DNA from 4 places in the Chryseobacterium sp. Chry.R1 genome. Region 1 is predicted to be linked to each of the others. Evidence: riboswitches for the same ligand, from Rfam matches in the RefSeq annotation. Region 1 holds a riboswitch; each other region holds the start of a gene.
The links. Region 1 has a riboswitch for cobalamin ahead of AAEU33_RS10745 (acyl-CoA thioesterase). Riboswitches for the same ligand answer to the same signal wherever they lie in the genome.
Positions count from the first base shown of each region.

Region 2: another riboswitch for cobalamin. It lies ahead of prpB (methylisocitrate lyase); the one in region 1 lies ahead of AAEU33_RS10745 (acyl-CoA thioesterase).
Region 3: another riboswitch for cobalamin. It lies ahead of AAEU33_RS10230 (TonB-dependent receptor); the one in region 1 lies ahead of AAEU33_RS10745 (acyl-CoA thioesterase).
Region 4: another riboswitch for cobalamin. It lies ahead of AAEU33_RS03080 (TonB-dependent receptor); the one in region 1 lies ahead of AAEU33_RS10745 (acyl-CoA thioesterase).

Region 1 covers NZ_CP151793.1:2,328,994-2,337,229, forward strand. The annotation lists gene AAEU33_RS10720 (1-acyl-sn-glycerol-3-phosphate acyltransferase) at 1-147, opposite strand, end outside; gene AAEU33_RS10725 (PspC domain-containing protein) at 458-2,173, opposite strand; gene AAEU33_RS10730 (PadR family transcriptional regulator) at 2,185-2,514, opposite strand; gene AAEU33_RS10735 (FG-GAP repeat protein) at 2,808-3,494, shown strand; gene AAEU33_RS10740 (HD domain-containing protein) at 3,500-4,090, shown strand; gene AAEU33_RS10745 (acyl-CoA thioesterase) at 4,127-4,510, opposite strand; cobalamin riboswitch at 4,623-4,801, opposite strand; gene AAEU33_RS10750 (hypothetical protein) at 4,857-5,657, opposite strand; gene AAEU33_RS10755 (DNA mismatch repair protein MutS) at 5,900-8,047, opposite strand; gene AAEU33_RS10760 (GNAT family N-acetyltransferase) at 8,164-8,236, shown strand, end outside.
Region 2 covers NZ_CP151793.1:4,624,426-4,632,661, forward strand. The annotation lists gene AAEU33_RS20545 (hypothetical protein) at 1-275, shown strand, start outside; gene AAEU33_RS20550 (hypothetical protein) at 511-1,101, shown strand; gene AAEU33_RS20555 (Crp/Fnr family transcriptional regulator) at 1,220-1,795, shown strand; gene AAEU33_RS20560 (DUF4267 domain-containing protein) at 1,865-2,263, shown strand; gene AAEU33_RS20565 (hypothetical protein) at 2,260-2,589, shown strand; gene AAEU33_RS20570 (bifunctional 2-methylcitrate dehydratase/aconitate hydratase) at 2,762-4,213, opposite strand; gene prpC (2-methylcitrate synthase) at 4,259-5,410, opposite strand; gene prpB (methylisocitrate lyase) at 5,397-6,305, opposite strand; cobalamin riboswitch at 6,709-6,901, opposite strand; gene AAEU33_RS20585 (PLP-dependent aminotransferase family protein) at 7,167-8,236, opposite strand, start outside.
Region 3 covers NZ_CP151793.1:2,207,992-2,216,227, reverse strand. The annotation lists gene AAEU33_RS10260 (endonuclease) at 1-1,275, shown strand, start outside; gene AAEU33_RS10255 (NAD(P)-dependent alcohol dehydrogenase) at 1,351-2,376, opposite strand; gene AAEU33_RS10250 (CCC motif membrane protein) at 2,571-2,891, opposite strand; gene AAEU33_RS10245 (DUF2752 domain-containing protein) at 2,911-3,201, opposite strand; gene namA (NADPH dehydrogenase NamA) at 3,231-4,283, opposite strand; gene AAEU33_RS10235 (cytidine deaminase) at 4,391-4,873, shown strand; cobalamin riboswitch at 4,979-5,155, shown strand; gene AAEU33_RS10230 (TonB-dependent receptor) at 5,188-7,035, shown strand; gene AAEU33_RS10225 (hypothetical protein) at 7,047-8,087, shown strand.
Region 4 covers NZ_CP151793.1:631,575-639,810, reverse strand. The annotation lists gene AAEU33_RS03115 (YHS domain-containing protein) at 1-267, shown strand, start outside; gene AAEU33_RS03110 (SCO family protein) at 245-937, shown strand; gene AAEU33_RS03105 (superoxide dismutase) at 1,047-1,721, shown strand; gene AAEU33_RS03100 (hypothetical protein) at 1,725-2,093, shown strand; gene AAEU33_RS03095 (MbnP family protein) at 2,308-3,144, shown strand; gene AAEU33_RS03090 (cytochrome c peroxidase) at 3,131-4,183, shown strand; gene AAEU33_RS03085 (transporter) at 4,197-5,150, shown strand; cobalamin riboswitch at 5,251-5,435, shown strand; gene AAEU33_RS03080 (TonB-dependent receptor) at 5,547-7,574, shown strand; gene AAEU33_RS03075 (DUF5074 domain-containing protein) at 7,571-8,236, shown strand, end outside.

The sequences.
Region 1 (8,236 bases):
ATAAGCAAAATTCCCTAAAATGTATTCCATGTTATGGGTATGAGGTGCTACTACAAGAATACACCTGTTAAGGCTGTTGACGTCGCCCTGAAGCACGACTTTCCAACCCATCAGTTTCAACATTATTTTGCCAATTAGTTTTTTCATAGATTTCGTATTAAAACAGAAAAAGTATAACCAAAAGGTTATACTTTACAAATATATTGAAATATTATCGCTCTTAAAATAAACCGCTGATTAAATCTACGATTTTCATTATAATTTCTAATGCTACTTGTACCATGGTTGAGGTTTTTTTAATTGATTTGGTTATGAATTAAATAACTATACGAAGGTATGACAATTTTTTAACATAAAGAACTAATAAATAATATTTTTTGTCACTTTTGAGAGAAGAAGAGTGTGAATTTCAAACTGTTGTCTTCCATTCACACCTTCTGCCACTCTCTGCAGTTTATTATTTGGTTTTTATGGAAATTTCGTCTTTTCCATCCTTGATCTGGATGTCTACTTTACCTTTTTTCTTGATGTCAGATTTTACGGAATCCATTATCTTTTCTGCTTTTGAGTTTGGAACTTTTTTTCCGTTGATAATGATGCTATCCTTATCATTGGAGTTGTACTCTATAGTAGAACCATTAACGGAGATCTTATTTTTCTCGATTCTGATATTTGCCTGATCATCATCAGAATTTTCATCATCGTCATCTATTCCGTCACCGTTCAGGTCCCCGTCGAAATTAATTCCGTCTTTTTTGATTGGAAGTACCACTACATTCTGTGGAACCACAAGTTCATAATCTACATTATAATCTCTGAAACGATGTTCGTATGGATATTTAATATAATTAGGCAGTATTACCTTATTATTTATTACTTCTACAGGAACACTCACATTTAATGGAATATTATATCCCTTTGCTTCTTTTTTAATGATTAAATAAGGTGTTTTTATATCCGCTTTTCTTGTTACGTCAACGTGGATCCAGTCTTTTTGGAAAACGTTTACTTTATCTGAATAAAGGTCATCATCATATCCCAGGAAGTTTTGTGGAATAACGATTTGCTTCATATCTACATAAACACTGTCTGATGTTGTATTGATAGATACCTCTTCTGTGTCTTCTTTGTGGCCTTTTAGAAACATGTCTTTTCTTGCCATGCTCACTCCGAAATAAGTAGATAATGCGATCAATCCAAGGAATAATGCTCCCAAAACCCAACCCGTATTTCTTAATTTTGTTTTAGGCGAAATTAATTTGATACTTAATAAGGCAAATAACAGGGCAGGAATTAAACTTCCTAAAATGATCATGGCCATAATGGTATATTTCATTCCGTCATTATCGAAATAGAAATTCATTTCGTTAATAGGAGGGAAATCATTAGTTCCCATAAATCCGAAGACTACAAATACTCCGATCAGACAAGAAAAAGAGATCAGTGCGAAGATTCCTCCGAGAACATATCTCACTACGTTCCATATCCCGCTTCCTGCATTATTAATGTAAGGTTTGTTTTCGATGTATATTTCTCCGACTCTTTGAGTAGATTCGTTGGCAAATTGTACCAGCTTATTCGATTCATTTTTAAGATTGTCGAAGTTCATAGGCTTTCCCTTCATTTTCAAAAAATCTGCAGCAGTTTCTGCTTTGGGAAGTACGATCCACAGAATAATATAAAGTAGTGCAATAAGTGAAGAGGATATAGCAGCTGTAAATATACCCAGGATAAATACTCCAAGCCAGATTGCTCTCATGGCAGTAATATCCATTCCTACATAATGGGCCAGACCTGCACACACACCGGCGATCTTTTGTCTTTCAGGATCACGGAATAATTGTCTTTTGTCTGAATATTCTGCGCCTGAGTGGCCTGTTCTTTTAGAGTTTTTCTCTGAATAATATGCTTCTTCCTGTTCTTCGATTTTTTCTGGTGTTCCGATTTGTGCAATTACTCCTTCTACATCAGTATCGTTGATAACTTCTCTTTTTCCTAATGAATCTCTGAAGATTTCAACCATTCTTATTTCTATGTCATGCATTACCTCATCTGCTTCTGAAGCATCCAGAGAGCTTCTTAGGGCATTAAGGTAATCGCTTAGCTTTATGTATGCGTGTTCCTCTATTGTAAAAGAAAAACCTGCGAGTCCTATTGAGAGTGTCTTGTTCATAGCTTTGTTTTTTAATTTTTTTGAGTGATTTGGTTTACTGAATCTGTTAATTCGTTCCAGGTATTGAGAAGTTCACCTAAAAACAACTTTCCTTTTTCTGTAATCTGGTAGTATTTTCTCGGTGGGCCTCCTGTTGATTCTTCCCATCTGTAAGAGAGAAACTCACCATTTTTTAATCTTGTTAAAAGAGGGTAGAGTGTGCCTTCTACTACATCCAGTTTTCCTTTTTTTAGTTCATCTATAAGGTCGGAAACATACATTTCACGATGATTGATAAGACTTAAAATACAGAATTCCAGAATCCCTTTTCGCATTTGCGCTTTGGTATTTTCAGTATTCATCTTAATAAGGTTTTAATTAGTTATATTTAGAATCCGGTTCCTAGCTAGTTGAACCTATTCTTATTTTACATTACAAAGATATGTAATTAAAATGGTATTATGCAATACAAAGTAGTGAAATTTTTATTTATTTTTATTTAATTAACTGATTTTCAATCAAATAAATTTCATCTATTTTTTTAAGAAAATCAAAATCAATTAAAATAGAAGATAAATGATGGTCATTCTGAACGCTATTCTTATTTTTGTTATGGAAATTTCAGTCACCTGTATACTGAGCAAAAAAGTTAATTTTGAATAGTTCTGTAATCTTGATCATCTTTATTGTTTTAGGATCTTTTTGCTCCGGTCAGCAGCATTTTGAAATTAAAGATGGATCCTTATTGTATAATGCAGAAATCACTGTTCAGGATTGCGATGCTGATAAATGTAGTGGAAATGGTACAATTGTACTGAAAGATAAAAGGACCTCGCGGACTTTACAGGAGTTCACGTCTGATGATCTTTATTTTTACCTTGGTAAGAATCAACAACCTAGTGTTAATGTTATTCAGCTTTATGATGAACAGAGCCCGCTGATATTTAGAGATTTTAATTTTGACGGTTTTGAAGATATTGCTATCCGAAATGGTAATGAAAGCAGCTATGGTGGTCCTTCCTATGATGTATATGTCTATAATACGACAAGAAAGCAATTCGTGATCAATGAGGAATTAACTGATCTTGCCCGCGAAAATCTGGGAATGTTTCAGACAGATCCAAAAAGGAAAAGACTCATAACATTTTCTAAATCCGGTTGTTGCTGGCATTTAACCACAGAATACAGGGTGCTGCCCGGAAAAGGGCTTGATAAGATCTTTGAACTGGAAGAAGATGCCATGAATGGTGAATCTGTAAAAGTAACCCGACGCGAAAAGATTAAAAATAAATGGATCATAAAAACAAAGAGATATCCAATCAAAGAATATTATAAAGAATAGGAAACATGAAAATACAAAAGGAAATTGATTTTATTCTTGCTGTAGATGCATTAAAAAATGTACAGAGAAGGAATTATAATGCGGATGATTCAAGAAGAGAAAATACTGCTGAACACTCATGGCAGATCATTATTTTAGCACAGGTACTTTTCCCCTATGCTAAAAACAGGGCTGATATCGATCTGTTAAGGGTGATACGGATGCTTTCTATCCACGATCTGGTAGAAATAGAAGCTGGAGATACATTTTTATTTGACGAAAAAGCCATGGCGGGCAAATTTGAAAGAGAAAAATTGTCTGCCCAGAAGATTTTCGGGATTCTGGATGAACCTTTGCGTTCGGAATTCTTTAATTTATGGCTGGAATTTGAAGAAGAACAGACCCCTGATGCTATTTTTGCCTGTGCAATAGACAGGATCATGCCGTTTATCCTGAATTCGCATACTTCAGGAAAAAGCTGGACAGAAGCTAAGGTAACAGAAAGCCAGATCAGGAATATGCTGGAAAATGCCATCAGCCGGGCTTCTGATGAAATGGGAGAAGCATTCCAGCTTTTACTAAGTAAAAGTCTAGAAACAGAAAAAGTTTTAAGATAAATAAAAACGCAAGCCGAAGGCTTGCGTTTTTTCTGATTATAGTATCTGTACAGGCTTTTTAAATTCGTCTATAGCTACGAAAGTGAAATCTCCTACAATAGCTCTTTCTCTTTCATACGAATACATCTGTTCTGTATAAATTTCTACGTTTACCTTCATACTGGTAGTCCCGACATGGGAAACTGTTCCTATCAATTCTACAATAGTTCCTGCAGGAATAGGCTTTTTAAAATCAATTTTGTCGCTGCTTACGGTTACCACTCGTTTTCTTGCAAAGCGGGTAGCGGTAATAAATGCCACTTCATCCATCAATTGCATCGCTGTACCACCAAAAAGGGTATCGTAATGATTGGTTGTGTTGGGGAAAACCGCTTTAAAGATTCTGGTTTCAGATGCTTGAATTCTTTCTTCTGTAGTCATATTTCATTATTAAATTAAAGCGGGATGAAATTATTGAAATAAACAGAATAATCCAGGAATTAGTATATTCCTGAAAACATCCATCAGATCAATAAACTTCAGGCCGCGAAAGTTTCTTGTTCGAAGAAAAGGCAGGTCTCCTGACTTGTAACATCTTTAATCCCTTCCCATGCATGGCACAGTGGATCCTACATAAAGACTTTTGTTACTTACAGTTGCGCGACAGCTCGTGATTTTCACACGATTCCCTTTTAATCTGCGTTAGGCAGAACCCATTCCTGTGATGAATAAGTGGTAAGACTTTTTCAGGTGCAAAAATAAGGATAATACAGAGAAGTAAGGTGAATTATTCCGGATTTTTAAAAATAATCTGATGAGCCACCCGGCCCTGTTTGATTGTCCAGAGTGTGGTATACCTGTTTTCACCTGATCCGTTCACCATATAAAGGAAAATATTATCATTATCAATAGCAGCTACACTGATGTTATTGAAATCCATAGTAGGCTGGAACATATTTTTGATGGCTTCTCTCACAAAAACAGAGCCACGCCCCACCTGCTGTACCCGGATCGATTTGATTTCGGTCATCCCTTCCGGAAGTTCTTTGCTTATTCCCCAGGGTTTAACTTTATCAATGGTTAATATCGTTCCATCCGTATCTTTTTCCTGTTTACGGTAGCTGGCATTAGAAGGATAAATATCGATGATTACTTTACTCCTTTGAGCGGTAGGTATTTTGGGGTTGTTATTATCTGTGAAAATGAGTGATCTTCCGTTTTTGGATTTGGAAGGTGTGTATTGAGGCAACTGATCAATAAAGGCTACACGGTCTTTATTCACCATACCTTCCTTATCAAGATTTTCATATCTCACAAAAGGCTTTTCAGTATCCTGCTTATCGGGATATTTGATCCATAGCCATTCTGTTTCTCCGGGAGCCGGTTTTACATAAAGAAAAACATCCCCTTTACGCATTCTGATTTTGTCTACAATTTTTCTGTAATTATCCTTTGCCACCCGTACATTGGCATAGCCTTCTTCTGCTTTTACAACTCCAAAAGGAATTTTTTGCTGCCCTTTTAGGAAGGCTAATGAAAATAAACTGAAGGCAGATAAATAGAATGCTTTGTTTACAGAAATCATCATGAAAAATTTTTGATACTTCAAATATATAAATTAAAAGTATTTCGGAACATAATTATAGCTTCCTAAAATCTTCTTTATTTGCTAAAGAAAGTTTTTACAAAAGAAATTTATTCTATTAGGTTGGAGGGGATAGAAATTCGGTAAGGCGAAATTTTTTGGGAAGAAGGAAAGGGCAAGAGTAAAGAATAAAGAATAAAGAATAAGAGAGTGCTTTTAGCACTCTCCTTTATTATTATTAATTTTTAAATTCTTTCAAGCTCATCGGCATCAATGGTTGTTTTAAAGGTTCCATAATTGACAATCACTTTATTTCTTGAAATTTTTTCAATCGTGCCGACACTGGTACTTCCTGTAATACGCACCCGTTGTCCCACTTTCATCCAGATCTCACGATCGGTTTTGCGTTTTTCCTCTATTTTTTCGTTGGTTTCTGCGATTTTTTCAATAACCTCTTCTTTTTTCAGCTGCTGGGTGATCTTTCTTTTTACAATCTGAAGACGTTTGGTTTCATCTTTATCAGCACCTATTTTTCTGAATTTTTCCTGTTCTAAAATCTTCACGAAATCTTTTACCACATCCTTCCTGGATTTTCCCTTAACGTAGCTTTCGATAAAAGATTCTATTTTGTTCCCGAACTGAAGCTTCCGATGTTCTTCTTCATAGAGCTTTTGAAAATTGAATAATTTTTGCTGAAGTTGTTCATTCAGCTTTTGAAGGTTATCCCGTTTATCTTCTACCGATTCCTTTCTTTCAGCCAGATCTGTTTTAAGCTTTTCAACTTCAAATTTTTCCTGCTGTAGCTTAACAATGGTTTTATCAAGGTTTACAATATCGTGTTCTACCTTTTTCTTTGCAGAATGGATAATGAATCTCGGAATTTTATTCTTTTCGGCAACTTCAAAAGTAAAGGAACTTCCTGCCTGGCCTACTTCCAGCTTGTACATCGGTTCCAGAGTTTCTTCATTGAATAGCATCGCCGCATTTTCAGCATTAGGGAGTTGTTCTATCACCAGTTTGATATTGGTATAGTGTGTGGTGATAATCGCGAAACTTTTTTTGTCGTAGAAAAATTCAAGGAAACTTTCTGCCAGGGCACCTCCCAGTTCCGGATCGGAACCTGTTCCAAACTCATCAATTAACAGGAGCGTATTGGCGTCTGATTCCCTGATGATTCCAGACATTTTCTTTAATCTCGAAGAATATGTCGAAAGATGGTTTTCTATAGACTGATTGTCTCCAATATCAGTCATGATTTTGTCAAAGAAAAACATTTCGGATTTCGGGTGAGTGGGAACAAGGATTCCACTTTGGATCATCAGCTGTAGTAATCCTACCGTTTTTAAGGTTATTGATTTTCCCCCTGCATTGGGACCGGAGATACAGATGATCCTGTTATGTTCCGTCAGACTCAATGTTTGTGGGTGGATCGTTTTGTTCTCTGCTTTATTCCTTAGCCATAACAATGGATGAAAAGCTTCTCTTAATCTCAGGGTTTTATGGCGGTTGATTTTAGGCAGTACTCCATGGATTAATTCTGCAAATTTGGCTTTTGCCCTCGTTAAATCAAGATCAAAAATGTATTTTTGATACCTCCAGAGCTGAGGTTGAAATTCGGCTAATTCAGCTGTAAGTTTCCTCAGGATCTTATCAATTTCTTTCTTTTCCTCCTCTTCAGCTTCCTTCAATTTAAAATAGTGGCTGACTACGCTGTTCGGCTGTATATAGGTAATGGATCCGGTTTTTGAAAGTCCCAAGACTCTTCCGGAAACCCTTTTTTTATACGCAGATTTTACTGCTAAAACTCTTTGGTCCTCTATAATACTCTCACGGATGTCATCCAGAAAATCACTTTGCCCATAATTGAACAAGGCCCGGTTGAAATTTTCCTGAATTGCTTTTTTGGCATGCTGAATTTCTGTCCGTAATGTTTTTAGAACGGGTGAAGCTTCGCTTTTTACCTCTCCAAAACGGTTGAAGACTTTATCAACCTTATCAATGATCTCTTTTTTAAATTCAAGAACTGAAACATTTTCCAGAAGATTGGGAAAAGTATCCGGCATGGTGGGAAAGAACTTTTGTAGCTTTCCGATTTGTTCCGTGAGTGTTTTTATCTTGATGAATGCGCTGTTTTCCAGTCGATAGTTCTCAATCAGCATTAATTTCAGTTCCGCTTCAATATCTTCATATTCATCAAATGGGATAGCATTTGAACTTTCAAAACTTGAAAGATATTCCGAAGTTTTTTTCAAAGAAAGCTCTGCTTCGTCGATTTCCATAGGACGAAGTTGAAGAATTTTTTCTCTCGTTTTCGGAGAATACGCAAAAGGAGAAATTTCCGCGAGCAATTGCGGAAATTCTAATTCGTCTAAATCTTCTTTATTTATATACACAATGCAAATTTAGTGAGAAATTGTGAATTTGATGAGATGATAATTTGAAAATGAGATATTTTGAAAATTTTATGGTCCTGATCTTTTTTAAATGAATGTTTTAGTACATTTGAAATATGAGAATAGAAACCAATCGTTTGATTTTAAGAAATATTGAAGAAACCGATGTTGAAGACATTCTTAGGATCC
Region 2 (8,236 bases), 2.3 Mb from region 1:
TAACCTTTACCGTATCGCATGATGGTACCTGTGCTGCAAAATCATACTACCAGATCGATCAGCTCATCGATACTACTCCTGCAACTTTTGTATCGTACATAAACTGCGAAAAATATGAAATACAAAAGGGGTATTATAACAGTTCCTCTTCAAATATGACCCTTAATTTTGTCAATTACAAAGCTTCAATAAATGGCAATGAACTAACGCTAACGAAGACCACTACTAATAAGTGGGACATTTATGAAGAAATCAATATTGCAAGGGCTTATTAAATTAAGCAGTCAACCTTATTAGAATTGAAGAAAGTATTTTTTCCATCACATTTTTGACGCAGTTTAATGCATACTGTCAAAAATTAAATTACTAAAAACTAGCTCATTGCAAATTTAACAATTATTAAAATGCCCATATATAAAGTATTTGAGGAGATTTAATACAATAATAAGTATCTTTACCGTGAATTAAACATATGTAAAAACTATCCTGACGATACAATTTTAAATTGCAATGAAACCTATTCTCAATATTCTTTTAGTTTCGACATTACTCATTTCATGTGCGGGAAATGATGATATTTCTGAAAAACCAAAACCAACGGAAAAAACATTATATAACCTAGAATATAAAAATTATCTTGTAAAAAATGTTACTCTTTATAAAGGACCGATTGCCCAGGAATCTGATCCCGGCGAATCTTATCTGACTGCTTATTGGGGAACTTATCAGGAACCAATATGGAGGAAAATAAGTCTTGACATAAAAAACAGCTCTTTACATCTGATTTCCGAAACATCAGCCGGCATAAAATATACCATTACAATGGACAAGGATTCTGTATTTATCAATGATCATAACGAATTGATCTATATCGGTAATTTTAACAGAGAAAAATCTTCATTTACATTAAAGAGATCACTACGGTATGTAAAAAAAGTACCAAGAACTGATTTCGGACCCATGTTTATTTCACAAACGAACACTTTTGGTGTTACACAATATGAAACTATTTTCGGTAAAAGTGCTTTTAATAAACCAGCAGAAATGACCGAATCCGGTGATGTTGTTTTGTGGAGTAATATCGAATACCAATATCAGTAATCTGCTCAATAAAATACTGAGCGCAAAGTTTATTATTCTTTAATTGAAAGCCGTAACTTTCCATATTATCAAATTATACTGTTGATATAAGTTTTACCGCTAACTAAACTGTTTTAGAATGGATAATGCTTTACTTGTGGCTATAAAAAAGATAGTAGAAATAAGTTCTGATGAAGAAAAAATAATTCAGAACTTATTCAAATTGAAAGAATATAAAAAAGGAGATTTTTTCCTTAAGGAAGGTGAAATCTGCAAATATGTCGGCTTTATTGAAAATGGTCTTGTCCGTTATTACATCAATGATGATGGCGAAGAAAGAACTTATGGCTTCTCAAAAGAAAATGAATTTACCTGTAATTTTGAAAGCTTTGGCCCGCAGACACCATCCAAGCAACTCATTCAGGCTTTAGAAAATACCCGTATCTGGACCATCAGCTATGAAAATCTTCAGAAGCTGTATGAACAGGTAAAAAATGGAGAGCGATTTGGACGGCTATCTATTGAGTATGTTCTTATCAAAACATTAAAAGACAGGAATTCATTTTATACGGATTCTCCAAAATCCCGCTACGAAAAATTTATTAAGGAGCATTTTGATCTGCAACAAAGGATATCTCAATATTATATTGCTTCCTATGTGGGAGTAAAGCCACAATCATTGAGCAGAATCAGAAAAAGAATATCACTTTTATGATTTATTAACCTGGGTGCATCAATTTCTATTAAACGTTGAAGAATTTTGTATCAACAAAATAAAGTTCTTATGAAACGTTTACAACAAAAAACATCATTCTGGCTTAGCCTCATTTCAGGTATTGGTTTACTTTACATTGGAATCCGCTTTTTTATTAATCCTGTTGGTGCTGAAATAGATTATGGTATCCGTACTGTCACCAATGGGGATTTTTCTTTTCAGTATATCAAAGGAATCCGTGATTTTTTCTTTGGATTGATCATTATCCTTCTTTTAGGGAAAAAACAGTTCTTTGCATTAGGTATTATTCTGCTTTTAGGAACTATCATTCCAGCTACAGACTTCTTCGTCGTACTATCATATCCTGGCTCCACAGCCGGTCATTTAGTTTCCCACCTGATCGCCATTATCATTTGTCTGTCGTGTGGATTTTATTATTTACAAAACCATAAACTAATACTATCATGATTTTATTTAATATCGTTCTGGTTTTACATTTCATCGCATTCTTAGTATTTATTATTCAGCTTGCCATATTATTTCCTCAACAGAATAAGGTCCTTCATAAAAAAAACATTCTTATTGGAGTTACCATTTTATTAACAGGAATTCTCCTTGTCGTCCTGAAATACCCTCACATCAATTTATATAAGATCATCCCAAAATCATTTTTGTTTTTAGGAGTTTCAACTTTTTGCGGAATATACAGTGGGAAAAATGTTCCAACGAAAGTGTTCTATCTTTTATTCGGAATGGCTATCCTTGCAGGCTTGATAGGAGTCATCAAAACGTAGGTATTCTTCGATACAATTTCAATTTTATTTTCAATAAAAAGTTATTACATATCAAAGCCTGAACTTCACGATTGTTCAGGCTTTGGAAAAAAAATCAAATATCTGTTTTAAGGTGTTTGGTAAGTTAGTATTTGTTTTATTTTTCTGAAATTATTTATTGAATTTCAGATAATTAAACAATCAAAAGATCCACAAACTCATTAACATTGAGGTTAACCAGCTTATCATACTCCAGAGAATTTTCCAATACAAGTCTTTGCTGCTTTTCCGGGAATATACGGGCGAGATTCACTTTATACTTTTTAATCAGTTCAGGAATTCCTTCATCCCTTCTTCGTTTATGTCCTATAGGATACTCTACTTTTACTTCTTCCAAAACAGTTCCGTCATTTAACTCTACTGTTAATGCATTGGCAATGGAACGTTTTTCAGGATCATGGTAATCAGTGGTAAACTGAACCTCCTCGATACATTCAATTTTATCACGAAGAATATCAATCCTTGGATCTGAAGCAATATTATCTTCATAGTCGGCAGCAGTCAGCCTTCCGAAGATAAGAGGTACCGCTACCATATATTGAATCGCATGATCTCTGTCTGCAGGATTATTCAGGGGACCTTTTTTATCGATAATCCTGATAGCCGCTTCATGCGTACGAATAGTAATTTTTTTAATATCGTCAGCTGTTTTACCAATCCCTTTTAATTGATGGTGCAATGTCATAGCTGCTTCCACGGCTGTTTGTGAATGGAATTCAGCAGGGAAAGAGATCTTAAACAATACATTCTCCATTACATAAGAACCGTATTCACGCTGAAATTTGAATTCATTTCCTTTAAATGAAACATCATAGAATCCCCATGTTTTAGCCGTAAGTACCGAAGGATAACCCATTTCGCCGGTTTTGGCAATTAATGCTAAACGCACAGCTCTGGAAGTGGCATCTCCGGCTGCCCATGACTTACGACTTCCTGTATTAGGAGCGTGACGGTATGTTCTTAAAGATTGTCCGTCCACAAAGGCCAATGAGATCGCATTGATCAGCTCATCACGGGTTAATCCAATTAATTTTCCTACAACGGCCGTAGAAGCCAACTTCACTAATAAAACGTGATCTAAACCTACTCTGTTGAATGAATTTTCAAGAGCAATTACTCCCTGAATTTCATGCGCCATGATCATGGCTTCCAGCACCTGCTTCATTTTCAAAGGAGCTTTTCCTTCTGCAATATGGGTTCTGGACAACCAGTCAGCGGTTGCTAAAATTCCTCCTAAGTTATCAGAAGGATGTCCCCATTCTGCAGCTAGCCACGTATCATTAAAATCCAGCCAACGAATAATAGCTCCAATATTGAAAGCCGCCTGAACCGGATCCAGTTGAAACTGAGTTCCCGGCACTTTTGCACCATTCGGAACAACAGTTCCTTTTACGATAGGCCCCAATAATTTCGTACATGCAGGATAAGTTAAAGCTTCCAATCCACATCCAATAGTATCTAAAAGGCAGTAGTGGGCCGTTTTCCAGGCCAGGTCGTTTTTAATTTCGAAGTTCAATACGTAATCTGCAATATCTGTTAATACCTGATCCGGTTGTGGTCTTTCATTTGAAATGTGTGATGACATCTTTTTGTTTTAAGTTTAATTAGTTTATATTTTAAATTGATTGTATTATCTGCTTGTGATAGGAACAAATTCTTTATTTTCAGGCCCGGTGTAATTGGCACTTGGACGGATAATTTTGCCATCCTGCCTTTGTTCAATGATGTGGGCACTCCATCCCGTGACTCTTGAAATAACAAATAACGGAGTGAACATAAGGGTTGGCACTCCCATCAGATGATACGAAACCGCTGAGAACCAATCCAGGTTAGGGAACATTTTCTTTTCTTCCCACATTATGGTTTCCAGCCTTTCAGCAATATGATAAAGCAACATATCTCCTGCCTCTTCGGAAAGTTCTTTCGCTACTTTTTTTATCACTACGTTTCGCGGATCCGATATGGTGTACACCGGATGTCCAAATCCAATAATTACTTCTTTGTTACCAATACGCCTTCTGATATCCTCTTCCGCTTCATCCGGGGAATTATAACGACTCTGAATTTCGAAAGCCACTTCATTCGCCCCACCATGTTTAGGACCTCTTAAAGCACCGATAGCTCCCGTTATACAGGAATAAAAATCTGAAGAGGTTCCCGCAATAACACGCGCAGTAAAAGTAGAAGCGTTAAATTCATGCTCTGCATAAAGATTAAGAGAGATTTCCATTGCCTTCACCCAGGAATCAGGTGCTTTTTTACCATGTAACAGGTGAAGAAAATGGCCCCCAATAGTATCATCATCAGTTTCTACATCAATCTCTTTTCCGTTATGCGTATAATGATACCAATACAAAAGTCCGGAACTGAATGATGCCAGTAATTTGTCTGCAATATCCCTTGCTCCCGCCACATTATGATCGTCTTTTTCAGGCTGAATACTTCCAATTGCTGAAACCATGGAGCGCATTACATCCATCGGATGGGCAGCTGCAGGAATACTTTTCAGGATATTTCTTACAGAATGTGGTAATCCTCTCAGTGATTTTAATTTGGCTTTATAGTTTTTTAACTGGGCTCCTGTTGGTAGCTGTCCGTAAATAAGAAGATAGGCTACTTCCTCAAATTCTGCTTTTTCTGCGAGGTCCAAAATGTCATAACCTCTGTAATGGAGATCATTTCCACTTTTTCCTACACTGCAAAGGGCAGTATTACCTGCGGCAACCCCTGAAAGCGCTACACTTTTCTTAGGCTTAAATGTTGATTCGTTATTCGTTGACATTCTTGTTCTGTTTAAATAGGTTATCTAATTTTTGTTCGTAATCATGGTATCCAATGCTTTTGTAAAGCTCTTCCCGAGTCTGCATGGTATCAATTACGTGAGCCTGGGTTCCGTCTTTCCGGATATGCTCGTAAACATTCATTGCTGCCTTATTTGCCGCCCGGAAAGCAGAAAGGGGATATAAAATCAAACCGACTCCCGCATCTTTCAGTTCATCAGCAGTATACATTTTAATCATTCCGAATTCTGTAATATTGGCCAGTACAGGAATACCTGTAGCGTCTACAAACTTTTGATAATAGCTTAAATCAGGAACAGCCTCCGCAAAGATGAAATCTGCTCCGGCTTCTTTATAGGCAACAGCCCTTTCCAATGTTTTTTCAAGTCCTTCATTGGCAAAAGCATCTGTACGTGCCCCGATCACAAAATTTTCATCCGTCCGCGCATCAACAGCAGCCTTCAAACGGTCTACCATTTCATCTTTGCTTACCACTTCTTTACCTGGACGGTGTCCACAACGTTTCGCTCCCACCTGGTCTTCAATATGCAAAGCACCTGCTCCGGCTTTAATTAATGATTTTACAGTTCTTGCTACGTTGAATGCCGAAGGACCAAACCCCGTATCTACATCCACCAATAGAGGTAAATCACATACATTGGTTATTCGCTGAATATCGATCAGAACATCCTCAAGGGTCGTAATTCCCAGATCCGGAATTCCCAACGATCCTGCAGCAATTCCTCCTCCGGAAAGATAAATAGCATTGAATCCTGCCTGTTGCGCCAGCAATGCATGATTGGCATTGATAGCCCCGACAATCTGAAGAGGGTTTTCTTTTTGCATCGTCTCCCGGAAACGTAATCCGGCAGACTCTAGACTTACATTTTTACTCATCTTTAATATTATTGTTCGTTTTGATGTATTTTAATTCACATTCTTCCAACAATTTAAAGAAAGATTATTCTTTAAATGATTAAAATAATTAAACGACCTATAAACCTTAATGAATGGTTGAACAGCCCATTACATTTTCATGTAATAACAATCCGGTTAAAGATTGCTGCCATCAGCCTGTAATGCTTATAAATCAATATAAAAGGTGCTGATAAAACTTCACAATACTTTGTAAAAGAGAAAATTATGGAAAGGGACTAATACGAGCAAGCTGTAGAAATGATACAGCCCTGAAAAGCAAAACCTGTAAACCATTTCTTAAAAATGATAATGTACACAAAAAGATATCGGGCACTGTTATCACATCGTATCATACCTGACTATAAGCTTCAGATCGCGAAAGCATCGTCAATTCGAAATAGGCAGGTCTCCTGACTTGTAACAATTTTTATCGTCCTTCCCATTCAAAAAAGAACAGTGGACCCTGATTGATAAAAACCTTTTGAGTGTTACTTACAGTTGCGCGACAGTTCGTGATTCACACACGATTCCCTTTTAATTCACAGCTAAGTGTAACCAATTCCGGTTGATAAAGAAGTATAAATGAACTCCTTGGTGGTAAATATAGGTATTTTATTGAAACACGAAAATAATTATTTACGAACAACAGTTAGGAATTCGTAATTCTTTGAAAATAGGCATTATAAATATATTTTCAATTTTCAAAATCATAATTAAAATGATCTTGATTATGTAAAAATCACTTGCAAAAAAATCCGACAAACACAATTATTGAGAAAAGCATATGCTCTCAATATGAAAATATGATTCTGAATTAACAGATAAAAGCCTGAAAAACACTCACAATATCTGTTTCAAATTCTCACCTATATTTTGCAAAGCCAACAGGCTATGGGATGTGATACGTTCTGCAAAAATAATCCTGAAATGGCACCTGAACTGATCGGTAATGCTAAAAATTTCTCCTGGAGTAAATAATATTCTTTGCTGTTCGCAATAAGCGTAAAATTTCTCCATATCTACTCCTTCAGGCAAACTTCCCCAAATGCTGTATCCACCCTGAGGATCTTCAAAATAAGACCCATCCGGAAAATGGCTTTTTAATACCTCTAGCACATCTTTAGCCTGCTTATATAGTTGTTTACGAAATGAACGCAAATGTTTATCATAACTATGGTCTTCAAGCAGTTTAATGACCAGTTCCTGATATAGCGGAGCAACAGATCTTCCTAAGGCAAACCTGGTTCTCTCTGCTTCCGCATGGAATTTTCCCGAATGCATCCATCCCAGGCGAATACCAGGAGCCAATGTTTTGGAAAAAGAAGAAAAAGTTATTACCCAACCACCGGTATCAAAACTCCCGATCCCCGAAGGTCTCTCATTGCCAAAATATAGGTCTCCGTAAATATCATTTTCGATAATCGGAAACTCATATTCTTCCGCAATGGAAAGCAGTTCTTTTTTTACAATATCAGACATCAGAATTCCGGTAGGATTGTGAAAATTAGGTGTAACTACAAGAGATCTGATATTATGATCCGCGCATATCTTTTTTAAATATCCCGTATCAAAACCATCTCTATCCCGGACAGGAATTTCTATGGCTTTAAGTTTCAGATTGGCAATTACTTCCAAAACAGAAAAAACGCACGGACTTTCAACAGCAATGAGATCACCGGCATTTGTCACAGATGCCAGGGCAATGTAAAGTGCCTGCAATGCTCCATCTGTAATGATTAATTTTTCAGGATGTAATATGTATCCATATTGAGAAGCACGTTTAGCGATAAGATCTCTTAGTTCTAATGACCCGTTAGCAGGATAGTAGCGAAGAAGTGAAGTCCCTTTTTCGCGGATCACTTCCTGCATTTTTTTTAAAATGAGCTTTTGCGGAATCAAAAGATCCGTAG
Region 3 (8,236 bases), 120 kb from region 1:
CCAATTGATGAATTCAAAGGAGATGTGGCCAGAATGATCTTTTATTTTGTAACGCGTTATCAAAGTAAGCTTTCTTCTTTCTCTTCAGGTAATATGCTAGGAAACACAGCTTTTCCGGGGTTACAAACCTGGGAGCTTAATGTTCTTTTAGCATGGCATAATCAGGATCCTGTTTCTCAGGCAGAAATCTTAAGAAATAATGCTTCTTATACTTATCAGGGCAATAGAAATCCTTTTATTGACAATCCTGCTTATGTAGATCAGATCTGGGGATCTCAACAACCATCAAACGATACTCAGGCACCTACAACAGTTACGGGCCTTAGTGTTTCAGGTAAAACATCAAGTAGTGTATCTCTTTCATGGACTGCCTCAACGGATAATGTTGGCGTTTCCTCTTACGACGTTTATATGAACGGAAGCTTAAAAACCAATGTAGCTTCAACTTCTGCAACAATTTCAGGATTGAGTTCATCCACAACTTATACTTTTTATGTAGTAGCTAAGGATGCGGCTGGAAATACATCTTCCGACAGCTCAACAGTTTCTGCAACTACAGAATCCGGAGGAACAACGAATCCAGGTACAGATTGTGTCAATGAAAATTTTGAAACCATTCCTACGGGAAGTTCATCAAGCTATTCTACAAGAACATGGACCAATGGTGGAATTACCTGGACTGCAACAGATGCAAGAACCGATCAGACGATTTCCAATAAGGCGATTACTGTTCGTGATGGTTCTTTAAAATCGAGCAGCTCAGCTAATGGTATCGGATCATTAACGGTAACTACTCAATTAAAATTCAGCGGAAGCGCAGGAACCTTTAATGTTTTGGTAAACGGAGTACAGGTGGGAACAATTCCTTACAGTGCAACAACTGCAACCACAACAATCAATAATATTAATGTTTCCGGGAATGTAGTAGTGACATTGGATAATAATTCATCAAGCAATCGTGTAGCTCTTGACAACCTAAGCTGGACTTGCTATTCCGGAACAGGAAAGCAAAGCAAGAGTATCTCTTCTGATGTTCAGCCTGAGTCAAAAGATTTACAGGTTTATCCTAATCCCATTTCAAATCAGGAGATCTTCATAAAAGGAGAAACTCAGAATATTAAAAAAGCTGAGATCTATAATTTGCAAGGAAAAGTAATGCAAACAATTAACAGCCCCTTCAAAAACAGCAGGAATTCAATTAAAATTAAAAATCTTGAGCAAGGTATCTATATCTTAAAACTGGATAATTCCAGTCTTAAGTTTATCGTTAAATAAGCTTTCAGGATTTTATTTAAAATAAAAAAAGCCTTCTCTTTATTAAGAGAAGGCTTTTTATTGGTAGTTTAAATATCAGGGAATCAAGACCGCTCTGCCTTTGATTTTCCCTTCTCTTAGCCGGTCATAAACCTCATTAGCCTGATCGAGCTTATATTTTTCAATTTCAATATGGATTTTCTTTTGTCTGGCAAGTCCTACAACCTCCATCAGTTCCACCCGGGAGCCCCAGTAAGGATTAGTCATACTTACCCCAAATGGCAATCCGGACATATTGTATTGATAATGTCCTCCTCCCAATCCTACAATGGTAAGGTCTCCGTCAAGGCTTACAACCTTAGTTCCCAACTCAATGGTCGAAGTTGCTCCAACAAAATCCAATACTACTTTAGCCTTTTTTATTCCGGTAATCTTTTTGATCTGTTCTGCAGCATCAGCATCTTTGGAATTAATGGTGTAAGAAGCTCCAAGCTCTCTGGCAAAGGCCAGCTTATCTTCTGTGACATCACATGCAATAATTTCAGCTCCGCTGATCTCCCGTAAAATCTGAAGTGCAACATGCCCTAATCCCCCAACACCGATCACCACCACATACTCATCTGCCATCAACTTATCCAGTGACCTTTTGATGGCTGAATACGGGGTTAAAGCAGCATCGGTAAGTGGTGCAGCTATAACGGGATCGAGATCATAAATAGGAACCAATAAACGGGACGATGGAACAAGCATATATTCTGCCATCCCGCCATTCAGTCCTAATCCTCCACCATACGCCATTTCTGACTGATGGTCACAATAGTTCTCTTTTGATTGCTGACAGGGTTTACAATGCCCGCAGCCCCAAGGTCCATAGACTAAGACAGCATCCCCTTTTTTATATCCTTTGACATCTGAACCGATTTCTTCAATCCATCCCGCATTCTCATGTCCCAAAGTAAAAACAGAACCTGAAACTGTACCTTCATCTATAATATGCAAATCCGAATGACAAACACCGGCACCTCCAATCTTTAATAATACTTCTTCTCCTGATGGTTTTGGGATTTCCATATCATCTACAACACGGACATCTTTATGTCCGAAAAAACGTACTGCTTTCATATAATTAATATTTGAAATTTATATACTTCAATTTACTAATAACATACTGGTTTACATGAATAAATACCATTAAATAAATCATGTTTCCGATAAAATTCCCTATTTACATATCATATTAAAGAAAATTACAAACAACCTACCAACAAAAAATGACCGCAAAATTGCGGTCATTCAGTTCGATCATATCATTAAAGTTATTTTCCCATATTTTTAAGCTGATTAATCTGCTCCATATATCCGTCCCAACCGACAGTAGAAAGGACAAAGATCATATAGGCAAGACTCAGAACTCCTATAATCAGACCAATGATGCATAATATTCTTCCTGTTTTAAGGTTATCATAGTCTGAATATACTCCCGGATTCTGAAGATACAGCGCATTATCTTTATTGTACAGATTCATTCCGATTAATCCACAGATTACACCTACAATCCCGTTACAACAACAGCTTCCGAGGATAGCGACGATTCCTAGTACTAGTACGGTTGTCGCGTTTGGTAATTTTTGATTCATAGTTAGTTATTTTAATAATTTAATGTAATGTTAAAGGATGTTTATAAAAATAAGAAACCACCATGATAATTGAATTAATAATGGCTAAAAAAACCAGTATATTACCATAGCTTCTTTTTTTATCAATAAAGTTCACTCCTACCATAAACAAAAAAAGAAGTAAGGTGTAGACCGCAGGAAACATATGAAAAGCCTCTGAAAATTTTCCTTCAAAGACTAAAACAATTGCCCTTTGGGTACCACAACCAAAACATTCAATTCCTAAGAATTTTTTACTTGGACAAGGTAGCATAAAATCTTCAATCTTCATTTCCTGAACTTTTATTTTGGTTTCTAAAATTAAGAAGAAATTTTAGCTCTTAGATATTGATGTGGGAAAAAACAGTTTTCATTCATTTCAAAGGATCCCTGAACTGCAATATATGGATTTCTAAGAATTTCCCTGGCTACAAAAATAAGATCGGCATCACCCTTCTGTAAAATATCCTCAGCCTGCTCTATTTTTGTGATCAAACCTACTGCTCCCGTCTTCACTTCAGCTTTATTTTTTACCTGTGATGATAAGGGGACCTGATAACCTTCAAAGACAGCAATCTTTGCTCCATGAATATTCCCACCACTTGAAACGTCCACTAAATCCACCTTATGCTGCTTCAGTATTTTTGCAAGCTCTACACTGCTTTCGATATCCCATCCATTTTCAGCATATTCTGTTCCTGAGATTCTCACAAACAATGCAGTATTATCATTCAGTTCATCGTTTACCGCATCTACTATTTCTATTAAAAATCGTATTCTGTTTTCGAAGCTGCCTCCATATTCATCTGTTCGTATATTCGAAAGCGGAGATAAAAACTGATGAACTAAATATCCATGCGCTCCGTGGATCTCTATAATATCAAATCCTGCTTTCACAGCTCTTCTTGCAGCTTCTTTAAAATTCTGAACCTGAGTTTTGATTTCTTCCAGCGTCAGAGCGTGTGGAATTCTTTCTGTAGGATGATAAGGAATCGGGCTAGGTGCCAGAGTTTCCCACCCCTCTTCCACTGGAATTTGAATATTATTCCAGGTAGAGCCTTTTCTTCCGGCATGTGCCAGCTGGATTCCGATTTTACTCTCAGAATTGGAGTGGACAAAGTTGACAATCTGCTGAAGTTTTTCAGCCTGTTCGTCATTCCATATTCCCATACATTTATTAGTGATCCTTCCCCGGGGTTCAACACCCGTTGCTTCAATCATTATCAGTCCGGTACCACCTTGTGATCTGCTTCCGTAATGTACGAAATGAAAGTCATTAGCCATTCCGTTTTCACTTGAATACATACACATAGGTGACATAACCCATCGGTTAGAGAGTTTAATATTTCTGAATTGTATCGGAGTATATAACATTGTCTATTAATTTTTGAATTTTACTAATGAAGAGGAAATAATCCCGGGTTGCCCACGTGATTAAAAAGAACTAATTTTACCTCCCCTTTTTAGGCTCCAATAAATATATGAAAAAAGATATACAGATCGGCTACGAATATTTTAAAAATAGCTCTGAACTGAACGATATAGAAAAAAAACTTTTCGAAAGAGCAAAACAAGCCCGCGAAAATGCTTATGCCCCTTATTCCCAATTTTTGGTCGGGTGCTCCGTATTACTTGAAAACGGAGAAGTATTTTCCGGTAACAATCAGGAAAATGCAGCTTTTCCATCCGGACTTTGTGCTGAAAGAACAGCTCTATTCTGGATAGGTGCAAATTTCCCTGAGGAAAAGATCAAAAAGATTTTTATCGTAGGAGGCCCTAAAGAATCTTCTGAAAAAACACCACCGATTCCCCCGTGTGGCGCCTGCAGACAAAGTCTTATTGAATACGAAACAAAACAAAAAGAAAATATTGATCTTTATTTTTCCAGTATGAATGATGAAATCGTTAAGGTAAATTCGATTAAAGATCTATTGCCATTTTACTTTGACTCGACGTTCTTGTAATCGTGAAACTCTCAATTCTGAGGTTCTGGGAAACGTTATTTTTTCTGCAGACCATTGTTTTGATTACAAATTAACAGATACGACTGAGATTTCTTTTTAAAAACTTATCTTTGCAAAAATTTTGGTTTTCAAGCTATTGAAATAATAGGGAATTGGGTGAAAATCCCAGACTGTCCCCGCAACTGTAGATCGCAATTAAAATTTCTATAATAAACCACTGTGAAAACGGGAAGGTATAGAAATGCGAAAGTCAGGAGACCTGCCAAAATGATAATATCAAAAATATATTGCTTTCGGTGGAAAAGTAAAATAGTATGAAAAAAACCTTAGTACTGCTTTTATCGTCATCTGCTTATTTTCTTTGTCTGGGACAAGAGAAAGCAATCGATACCGTTTATATTTTTGACAATCAGATGAACAAGGTAAAACTTTTTCATAAGGTTACTCCCATTACTCCTCAGGATGCTGAAAAGAATTCCACGAATCTTTCAGAACTTTTACGCTTCCAATCCAGTATTTATATCAAGGAAAACGGACGAGGTGCAGTTTCTTCGCCTTCGTTCAGAGGAACCTCTGCTCCACAGACAGCCTTTGTTTGGAATGGAATCAATATCAATTCGATATTTCTTGGTCAGGGAGACATTAATAATATTCCTCTTTTCGGATATGATGAGATCGGAGTGAAAGCCGGTGGCGGAAGTGTAATATACGGAAGTGGTGCAATCGGCGGAAGTATACATCTCAATAATAATCTGGATTTCAATAAAGGTTTTAAAGCCTCCCTGTATTCTGAGGGTGGATCATTTGGTACTTTTAATAATTTCGGAACGGCCTCCTACAGCAATGAAAAGCTGAGTTTTAAAGTCTCAGGAAATCATTCGATCAGTCAGAATGATTATAAAGTCGAAGAAAAAAACTATATTAATAGAAACGGCAAATACTTTAACAGTACGTTTAATGTTGGAATCTCCTATAAAATTGCGAGACATCAGACGATCTCATGGCAAAGTCAGTTTTTTGATTCGACACAGAATTATCCGATTTTTGTAGAGAATGGCAACCGTACAAAATACGAGACACAAAGCACCAGAAGCTTACTTTCCTGGGATATTACTAAAAATAAATTTTCAAATAGCTTAAAAGCTGCTTACACAGAAGAAAATTTCCAATATTTTGGCAATTATAATGCCCCGAAGACCAGTGGTTCAACAGGGAAAAATTATATCTTTAAAAATGATTTTAATTATTTCATCGTACCTGAACTTAATGTCAACATCATCACCGAATTCCAGGTAAACAAAGGTGAAGGGTATCAGCCTGATCTCCAAGGTGTAAAAACTGAAGGAATTGGTAATGTAAGTAGAAATGTAGGCTCTTTAGCGGGATTAATACGATATTTTCCGACGAAAGATCTGCGTTTTGAAGCTGGTGTTAAAAAGGATTTTGTGGAGAATATAAGCTCACCATTGCTTTACTCATTCTCAGGAAAATGGAGTCCGGTACAATGGTATAATCTTGGAGTAAATGTATCCAGAAATTTCAGATTTCCAACATTCAATGATCTGTATTGGAATCCCGGAGGAAATCCAAACCTAAAACCGGAAAGGTCTTACCAGATGGATATGGACCATGAGTTTAAATGGGGTAATTTTAAACTTGCATTAAGTCCGTATTATCTTTATATATCGGATAATATAGTGTGGTTGCCGACAGCTTACGGATATTGGTCACCAGTTAATATCAATAAAGTGAAATCTTATGGTTTAGAATCACAGATTACTTTTGATAAACAGCTTAAAGAACACCATTTTAGATTTAATATAGGATATACACTTGCAAAATCCATCAATCAGGAAACTAAAAAGCAAATGATGTATGTCCCTCTCCATAAGGTTTTTGGAAATTTTGATTATCAGTATTCTTTCCTAAAACTTTATGTTCAGGGAGTTTTTAATGGTCTTACATACACTACAACAGATGAAAAAAGAGAAGATGCCATAGATTCTTATTTCGTCATGAACACGGGTGTATCAGCAACGATCTTAAAAAAATATGTCTTAGGTTTTAAAATCAATAATTTAACCAATACTGTTTATGAAACGGTGTCTTATTATCCGATGCCAAAACGTAATTACAGTATTTCCGCAACGATAAATTTTTAATAAAAAATAACATGAAAATAACTAGACTTTTACAACTTTTATTTGCTGTAGTACTACTTTTCAATATTTCCTGTAGTACTGATAGCGATAATACTTTGCCTGTAGTAACTTATGAAAACGGATATTTAATTTCGAACGAAGGAAATTTCGGAAAGCCAAATGCAGAAGTAACTTTCGTTTCAAGAGACTTAACTTTTAGTCAAAACAGCATCTTTTCCAAAAATAATAATGGAAACCAATTGGGTGATGTTTTACAAGCTATGGCATTCAACGGGGATAAAGCGTATCTCTTGTTAAACAACTCAAATAAAATCCAGGTAGTAAATCGATATACTTTTAAAAGTGCAGGTGAAATTACCAATCAAATAGATAATCCCCGTTATGTTGCAGTTGCCAATAATAATATCTATGTAACCAATGATAAATATCAGGGAGCTAAATATGTAAGTATTTATAAAAATTCAGATCTATCTTTTGTTAAGAAAATTACATTCACGGATAACGTTGAAAGAATTGTTGAAGCAGGAGGAAATATTTTTGTTCAAAATGCAAGCTTTGGATTCGGAAACAAAATAACTTACATCAATACTTCGAATAATGATGTACAATCTGTAATTACATTGCCCAATGTAAATATCAACAAAACAATTTCCTACAATGGTAATGTATATGTTATTGCTACAGGAACTACTGACTCATATATTTATCAGATTTCAAGTACCGGAAGCATTACGAAAACAACAACGTTGACAGGTATTCCTAATGCAACCAATCTTCAGATTGATGGTGGAAGATATTTCTTCTCTTCAGCAAATAAAGTATACTCAATGGTTATGGCGGCAACTACTCCTCCTACAACTCCTATTATTACTGCTGTAGACGGAGGACAATACTATACACTTTACGGATTCAGTGTTGTAGATGGAAAGATTTTTACGTCTGATGTGAAGAACTTTACTGAAGACAGTGAGGTTACAGTATATACTACTTCAGGATCAAAAATCAAATCCTTTACAACAGGTAAGGGGACTAATGGCGTGTATTTAAATTAAGAAGTTTCTACTTTTTAATAGACTAATAAATTTTATTTTTTTTTCATCATTTGTGTTTTTTCCGGGCTGCCTTAGGCAGCCCGGATTTCTTCTACAGAAACCAGACAACATCCAAATAAAAAAGATCCGGAAATGAAATCTCCGGATCT
Region 4 (8,236 bases), 1.7 Mb from region 1:
ATATTCATTTTAACAGCTTTGCTGCTGTCGGTATCATTTATTTCCTGTGCCCAGGAAACACCTAAAGTAAAGCATAGTAAAAGTATGATGACTCCAAAGGAGAACCTTAAGGTAAAAGTAGTCAACGCTGAAGATCCTGTATGTCATATGAAAACGGCAGATTATTTAAAATTTACAGCAACATATAAGAACAAGGTGTACGGTTTTTGCAGTGCTTCCTGTAAGGACGAATTCAACAAAAATCCTGAAAAATATGTCCAAAAATAAAAAAACAACTCAAAGCTCAAAAAGCAGGATCGTTATTCCCATTGCAATTATTGCAGTTATTTTCCTGGGAGTAGGTTTTGGTATGAGCTATTTTAAAAAAAACCTTTATACTGTAATGAAGGTTCCTGATTTTGAACTTACCGATCAGAATAATAAAAAGATTACCAATAGAGATATGCTGGGCAAAGTATATCTGGTGGAATTCTTCTTTAGTAAATGTCCCACCATCTGTCCTGTAATGAACAGCAATATGAAAGTGATCGAAGAGGAGATTAACAATCCTGAGTTTGGGATTATTTCCATAAGCATAGATCCGTTGAACGATACTCCGGAAACGTTGAAACAACATGCCAATAGAATCGGAGCAAAATCTCCCAACTGGCATTTTTTAACCGGAGACCGGACTTACATTGGAAACCTTGCGGATCAGTTCAATATCTATGTTGGGGATAAAGAAGATGAGGGGGAGAGTCTTAATCACAGCGGGATGATTGCGCTTGTTGATCAGGAAGGAAATATCCGTTGCAGATATAATAAAGACAATATGCCTATCCTTTACTATTCAGGATTAAACTATAAGGATCCTGAAGGAAAAGAAACACAGCTTACCGGCAAATATCATCCGGACAGGGAAAGGCTGATTGAAGATATTAAGAAGTTATTAAATTAAAAGTTGGATGTCAGGAAGTGTATTGATTATAAATAAAGGTCTTTGACCCTTGTCTTCTATCATCAAACTTACTCTTTAAAAAAATGTTAAACCATAAATACAAAACATTATGAAGATTATGAAAATAGCTGCCTTAGGTGCAGTTTTGGCAGCGCAATTTGCTTTTGCGCAATTCAAGCAAACTCCTTTATCATACGCTTACAATGCGTTGGAAGGTTCAATAGATGCGCAAACGATGGAAATCCATTATACAAAGCATGCTGCGGGGTATGTAAGTAATTTGAATAAGGCAATTGCTGGAACACCTCAGGAAAAAGAGACTTTATTCCAGATCCTTTCTAAAGTTTCAACTCTTAGTCCAACGATCAGAAACAACGCCGGAGGACATTTTAACCACGAACTTTTCTGGACCATGTTAACGCCTGAGAAAAATACCCAGCCTTCTGCGAAATTACTAAAAGCAATTACAGAAACTTTTGGAAGTCTTGATGCCTTTAAAGAGAAAATGAGCAAGGCAGGAGCTGATCGTTTTGGTTCCGGCTGGGCATGGCTTTCTGTGGATAAGAACGGAAAGTTGTTTGTTTCTTCAACTCCTAATCAGGATAACCCTTTAATGGATGTTGTAGAAGAAAAAGGAACTCCAATTCTTGGAATTGATGTTTGGGAGCATGCTTATTATTTAAAATATCAGAATAAGAGAGCTGACTATCTTACCGCGATCTGGAATGTATTAAACTGGAAAGAGGTAAGTAAGAGATATGAAAATGCACTGAGCAAAAAATAGATCATGAATTATATTTGCAGCATATTCCTTACCCTCTATATGGTGGTCAGACCTCTGATCCCCATCATGGAATATGCTGTAAATTATGATTATATTGTTGAGGTCCTTTGTGTTAACAAAAACAAACCAGAGCTGAATTGTAATGGTAAATGTTATTTGAGTAAAGAACTCGCTAAAACCAATGATACAGAAACAGCCCCTTTGAGTAAGGGAAAAAATTCCGGACAAAAAATTCTTGATATTTACATCCTTCCGGAAATAACAGAAATAAAAAACACAGATCTAACATACGATCACAATTTTACTTTTATTTATCAAAAGAATTACTCTTTTCTTTTCCTGAAACATATTTTCAGGCCGCCGGTTTTTTAAAGTTGTTTATACATCTTATCACCAATTGTTAAAGTTCACATACTGCGAAAATTACAGATTTTCCACACTCATGTGTTCTTCATAATTGTTTCATGATTCACTTTATAATTCTAAAGTGCTAAAACTTTTATGCCTATTGGGATTGAGAAAATGAATGTTTTCAACATTCGATGCTTATTTCTATTCAAACAAATACAATTTAAAAAAATCAACAATGAAAATTTATAAATTTTTATCTCTATTGTTTATTGGCCTTATATTACTTAGTGCTTCATCATGTCAAAGTAATGACGATAGGGATAATTCACAGGATACTACACCGGGAAACCTACAGATAAAGTTTGAAAACGGATTCAATAACCTTGGCGGTATTGTTTTGAATCAGACAACCCAAACTTCTTCAAGCGGACAAAAACACCAGTTTTCTACTTTAAAATATATTATAAGTAATATCAGCCTGATTGATGAATCCGGAAAAGAATTTAAATACAATGAAAATAATCCTGATAAAGGAGCCTTTATCATAGACCAGGCAGATGCCGTAGCAGGAATCGTTTATGTAAACCTTACCGGAATTCCTAAAAACAATTATAAAAAAGTGAAGTTCGGTCTGGGAATCAGCCAGAATGCTTATCTCTTGGGAATGGACGGGCAGGCAGAGTTTTGGAATAAAGCTAAAACAAAAGGAATGTCCTGGTCCTGGGCTGCGGGCTATGTTTTTGTAAAACTGGAAGGAAAATACGGAAGTACTGCGGCAGAGAAGGAGTTTATGAATCATACGGGAAATATGGGAAATGTAGCGGCTAATAATACTCCTGATTTATACCGGGAAATTACTTTAGACCTCCCAACAACGGCTAGAGTGACCGGAAAAATAAGACCGTCGATTCATATTCTGGCCGATCTTAATCAGTATCTGAGTGGTGACACAAAACTTACCCTGAATACATCTAACGATATGATGATGGGGTCGAGTCCGCATTTGGTAAGTGTAACCAACAACCTTACTAAAATGTTTACCGTAAACCACGTTCATAATGATGAAGATTAAAAATATTCTGAAGGCAGGATTGATTATTGTTACATTTTTTAATATCATATCGTGCTCAGATGAGGTTATTGAGCCATTGGAAAAGGATGAGGCTTATAACTTACAGTTTCCAGCTTATTTTCCTGAAATGACGTTTGATAAAACTGGGAATCCGGTCACCAAAAATGCAGTAGAGCTGGGAAGGAAATTATTCTACGAAGGAAGGCTTTCCCGAAATAATACCATTTCGTGCGGATTCTGCCATATACAGGAAAATGCTTTTACGCACCATGGGCATAATGTGAGCCATGGCGTGGATGACAGGATCGGAATACGCAATGCCCCTCCTATCCAGAATATGGCATTCTTAAAACGATATATGTGGGACGGGGTAATTCATAACCTTAATGAGCAACCCATTATTCCTATTACCGACGCAAACGAAATGGATAGTTCAATGCCTGAAGTGATTGCTAAATTAAATGCCGACAGTAAGTATAGAAATCTTTTCAAAGCCGCTTATGGTGATGAATATATTACAGGGGAAAGGGTTTTGAAGGCTTTGTCACAGTTCATGGTAACGATGATTTCTGCTAATTCTAAGTATGACCAGTATAAGAAGGGAAAAGCAACTTTTACTACAACGGAAATGAAGGGAATGGCACTATTCCAGCAGAAATGTTCCTCATGCCATAGCGGAGAATTGTTTACGGATGAAAGTTTCCGCAATACAGGAATGTATTACAATAGTCAGTTTAAGGATGCCGGGCGTTACAGGGTAACATTAGATCAGGTAGATTGGATGAAATTCCGGGTACCCAGCTTAAGAAATGTGGAATATACAGCACCTTATATGCATGACGGGAGATTCTATACCCTGGATGCTGTTCTTAATTTTTACTCAGATAATGTAGAGGACAATCCTAACCTTGATCCGCTGCTTAAACAAAACGGACATATCGGACTCACAATGAACAGTGCGGAGAAGCAGTCCATTATTGCTTTCCTGAAAACTCTATCTGATAAAGACTTTGTTACCAACCCAAAATTCTCAGAATAAATTTGAATCAAACATGAAAAACATTTTTTTAATAGTATTGGGTTTATTTTTATGCCAAATAGCCTATGCAGAACCCATAAGAGACAGTTTGTATATTCCTGAAAATAGCTTTAACCCCAGCAAATTTTTTGATGATGATTGTGATGCTTGTGGCTGTGCTGCAGGAAATGGATCATCAGGATTTGAGTCTTTGCTTAATCCTCAATTTATAGGAATAAAATATTTTGCACAGCATTATAAAGCCAAAGAAAACCTTTTTGTGAATGATCTCACCCAGGATCAGTACTTCAATACCGTCCAGTTATGGGGAAAAGTTCCCATTACGAAAAAGCTGAGTGTTTACGGGAGTTTCCCTTTTCAGTTTCATGAAAAAAAAACAATGCAGGGAGACATCAGAATTAATGGAATAGGGGATCTGAATGTAATGGGTATTTATCAGCTGATCAATTCTAAAGATGCATCTCACCAATTAAATGGAGGATTAGGAATAAAAGTTCCGTTAGGAAGATTTGATGAAAAAGGAATTACGGGAGTGAATCCGAGTTTCCAATTGGGAACAGGAAGCTGGGATTACCAGATGGTTGTGAACTATAAATACCAAAAGAACAAAGTTGCGGTAATTGTTAATACGGATTATGCTGTTAAAGGTGAAAATAAGAAGTATTATCAGTTTGGAAACCAATGGAACTATGCAGCTACCGGATTTTATCAGCTTCATGCGGACAAAAAAATGATCTTTTCCGGGAAAGCCGGATTACAGGGAGAAGTATATGATAGGAATAAGCAATTTGATGAAGCCTTACCGGATACTGCCGGAAGTGCTTTATATGGAAAATTAGGCTTTGAACTTTCTTATAGTAAATGGAGCCTGGGTAGTGAACTGATGCTTCCTGCCTATTCAAACCTAGCGGGTGGAAACATTGAAGCTAAATCCAGATTCAGTGTGTTTATTAATTTTGGGATATAAAAATCAAATGAACATTCCGTTACTCATGTAATGGAATGTTTGTTTTTATTCTGTTGAAAATCATTTTATTAAGTATAATATTGTTTCTAAGAAGAATTTTCTATCTTTGCCGGAATCTGGTGAGCTGTAAAAGGCTTTTAAAAGGGAATCCGGTGTAAATCCGGAACAGACCCGCTGCTGTAAACTCTAAACCAAAATTTTTGATGTATATATCCACTGTTTTTAATGGGAAGGATTTCAAAAATGGAGTAAGTCAGAAGACCTGCCAGAAGATTAAAGTTTGATGCTTTCGTGGAATAAAGCTAAGGACAACAATGCTTCTGTGCAGTTATGGCTGTACAATGTTATTGCTGCTTTCTTATATCCATTAGTGTCAAGATTATTCTCAATGAGCTAATGGAACCGAAATTTACTTTTACAACTAAAAAAATAATTATCACAATCCTTGTGCTAATTAACCAGCTTTATTTTTCTCAGTCAAGAGATAGTATAAAGGAAAAAGGGATCCTTCCGGTTACCATTTATAAAAAAGATTTTAAAGAAATTCTTCCCGCTCAAACTCTTTCAGGAGAACAGCTGGAAAGGTTGAACAGCCAGTCCGTAGCCGATGCATTACGCTATTTTTCGGGAGTACAGATCAAGGATTACGGTGGAATTGGCGGATTGAAAACGGTTAATATCCGAAGCATGGGTAGCCAGCATGTCGGTGTTTTCTATGATGGGATTCAATTGGGAAATGCACAAAACGGGGTTATCGATCTGGGAAAGTTTTCGCTGGATGATATCGGAGAAATTTCATTATACAACGGACAGAAAAGTGAAATCTTTCAGCCTGCAAAAGATTTTGGATCTTCCGGCTCAATTTATCTCCAACCCAAGACTCCTTATTTCTCCGGAAATAAAAAAACAAATCTTGTACTTAGAATAAAAAACAGCTCAATCGATCTTTTCAACCCGTCATTTCGATTGGAGCAAAAGCTTTCAGATAAAATTTCCGCAAGTTTCAGCTCCGAATTTATACAGAGTGACGGACAATATAAATACAAATACCAGAAAAAACACCCCGATGGTACTATAGCCAATGATACAATTGCAACAAGATATGATTCTTATATTACTGCCAAAAGATTTGAGACCAGCCTGCAGGGAAATCTGAATAATGGAGACTGGAATGTCCGGGGCTACGGATATATTTCAGATCGTGGGATTCCCTCAGCAATTGTGAATAATGGTTTTGATCCGAAAGGACAAAAATTACTTGATAGAAATTATTTTGTTCAGGCTCACCTAAGGAAAAAAATATTTCCAAAATTTGAGACTCAGCTCAAAGCTAAATTTGCCTACGACTATACCCGGTATATGGATACGGTAAATGTAGCTGAAACAGCTTTAAAAACAGATAATACATATATCCAGAGAGAATTATATTTATCATCTTCCAATATCTACTCAATTACACCAAACTGGGATGTTAGTGCTAATGTTGATTTCCAGTATAATAATCTGGATTCCGATCTTAAGCTTTTCTCATTTCCCACACGTTATACCTCATTGGTTGCTTTTGCAACCACTTACCAATGGAACCGGTTTAAGTTTCTTGGAAGTGTTTTAGGCACTTTTATTCGGGAGAATGTTGAACGTAATTCCAAGTCGCCTGATAAGAGTGAATGGACACCCTCTGCATTTTTGAGTTACCAGCCACTGGCCTTTAAGAATTTAACAGTGAGAGCATTTTATAAAAGGATTTTTAGAATGCCGACTTTCAATGACCTGTACTATACTATGATCGGGAATGTTTTTCTTAAACCTGAACTTACCAATCAATATGACATAGGTTTTACTTATCAGAAGACTTACGACCATCAGGTTCTGAAAAGTATTTACTTCAAGGCAGACGGGTATTATAACAAAGTGGAAAATAAGATCATTGCAGTACCCACAACCAATCTTTTCAGATGGATGATGACGAATCTTGGAGATGTTCAGATCATAGGATCAGATGTGAATATACAGGCTGAGCTGGACCTTGGGAAAGTAATATTGAAGCCATTGTTGAGCTATACCTACCAAAGTGCACGCGATTTTACTGAAAAAGGAGAGTCATATTATGGAGATCAGATTCCTTATGTGCCATGGCATTCAGGAACTTTTACTTTGATGGCTGATTATAAGGAGTGGAGCTTTAATTATAGCTTTATGTATACGGGGAAACGTTATGATGCACAACAAAACAATATTGAATATAATCTCATCAGACCCTGGTATACGCACGATTTATCGATTCAGAAAAAGTTTAACTGGTATTCTCACCAGTTCAAGGTAAGCTTTGAGGTCAATAATACTTTGAATCAGCACTATGATGTAGTAAGGAACTATCCAATGCCGGGAAGAAATTTTAAACTTATTGTAAGCTATACATTATGAAAAAAATAAGCTATTACGTGTTCTTATTCATTGCGTTTTCATTACTGTCATGCAGAACAGATGAATACACTCCGAAAGAAGAAGTTGAGACGGGTCTTACACAACCGGAAAATACTGCAATCAAAGGTTTTTATGTTTTGAATGAAGGAAATATGGGGAGCAATAAATGCACACTTGATTTTTTTGATTATACAACAGGAAACTACAGAAGGAATATTTATGCAGAAATTAATCCCAATGTTGTCAAAGAATTAGGCGATGTGGGAAATGATATTCAGATTTACGGAGGTAAATTGTATGTTGTGGTGAATGTATCCAATAAAATCGAGGTGCTGGATGCAAAAACAGCAAAGCGAATCAAAACAATCCAGTTACAAAACTGCAGGTACATTAAATTCAAAGATGGAAAAGCCTATGCCAGCAGTTACGCTGGGCCGGTTGATATTAATCCTAATTCTCCTAAAGGAAAAGTTGTGGAGATTGATACGACTTCCCTTGCCATTCAAAGACAAGTTACCGTAGGATATCAGCCTGAAGAAATTGAGATTGTGGGAAACCAGCTTTTTGTTGCTAATTCAGGAGGGTATATGGTTCCAAATTATGATAAAACTGTTTCTGTGATCGATCTCAATACATTTACAGAAAGTAAAAAAATAAATGTT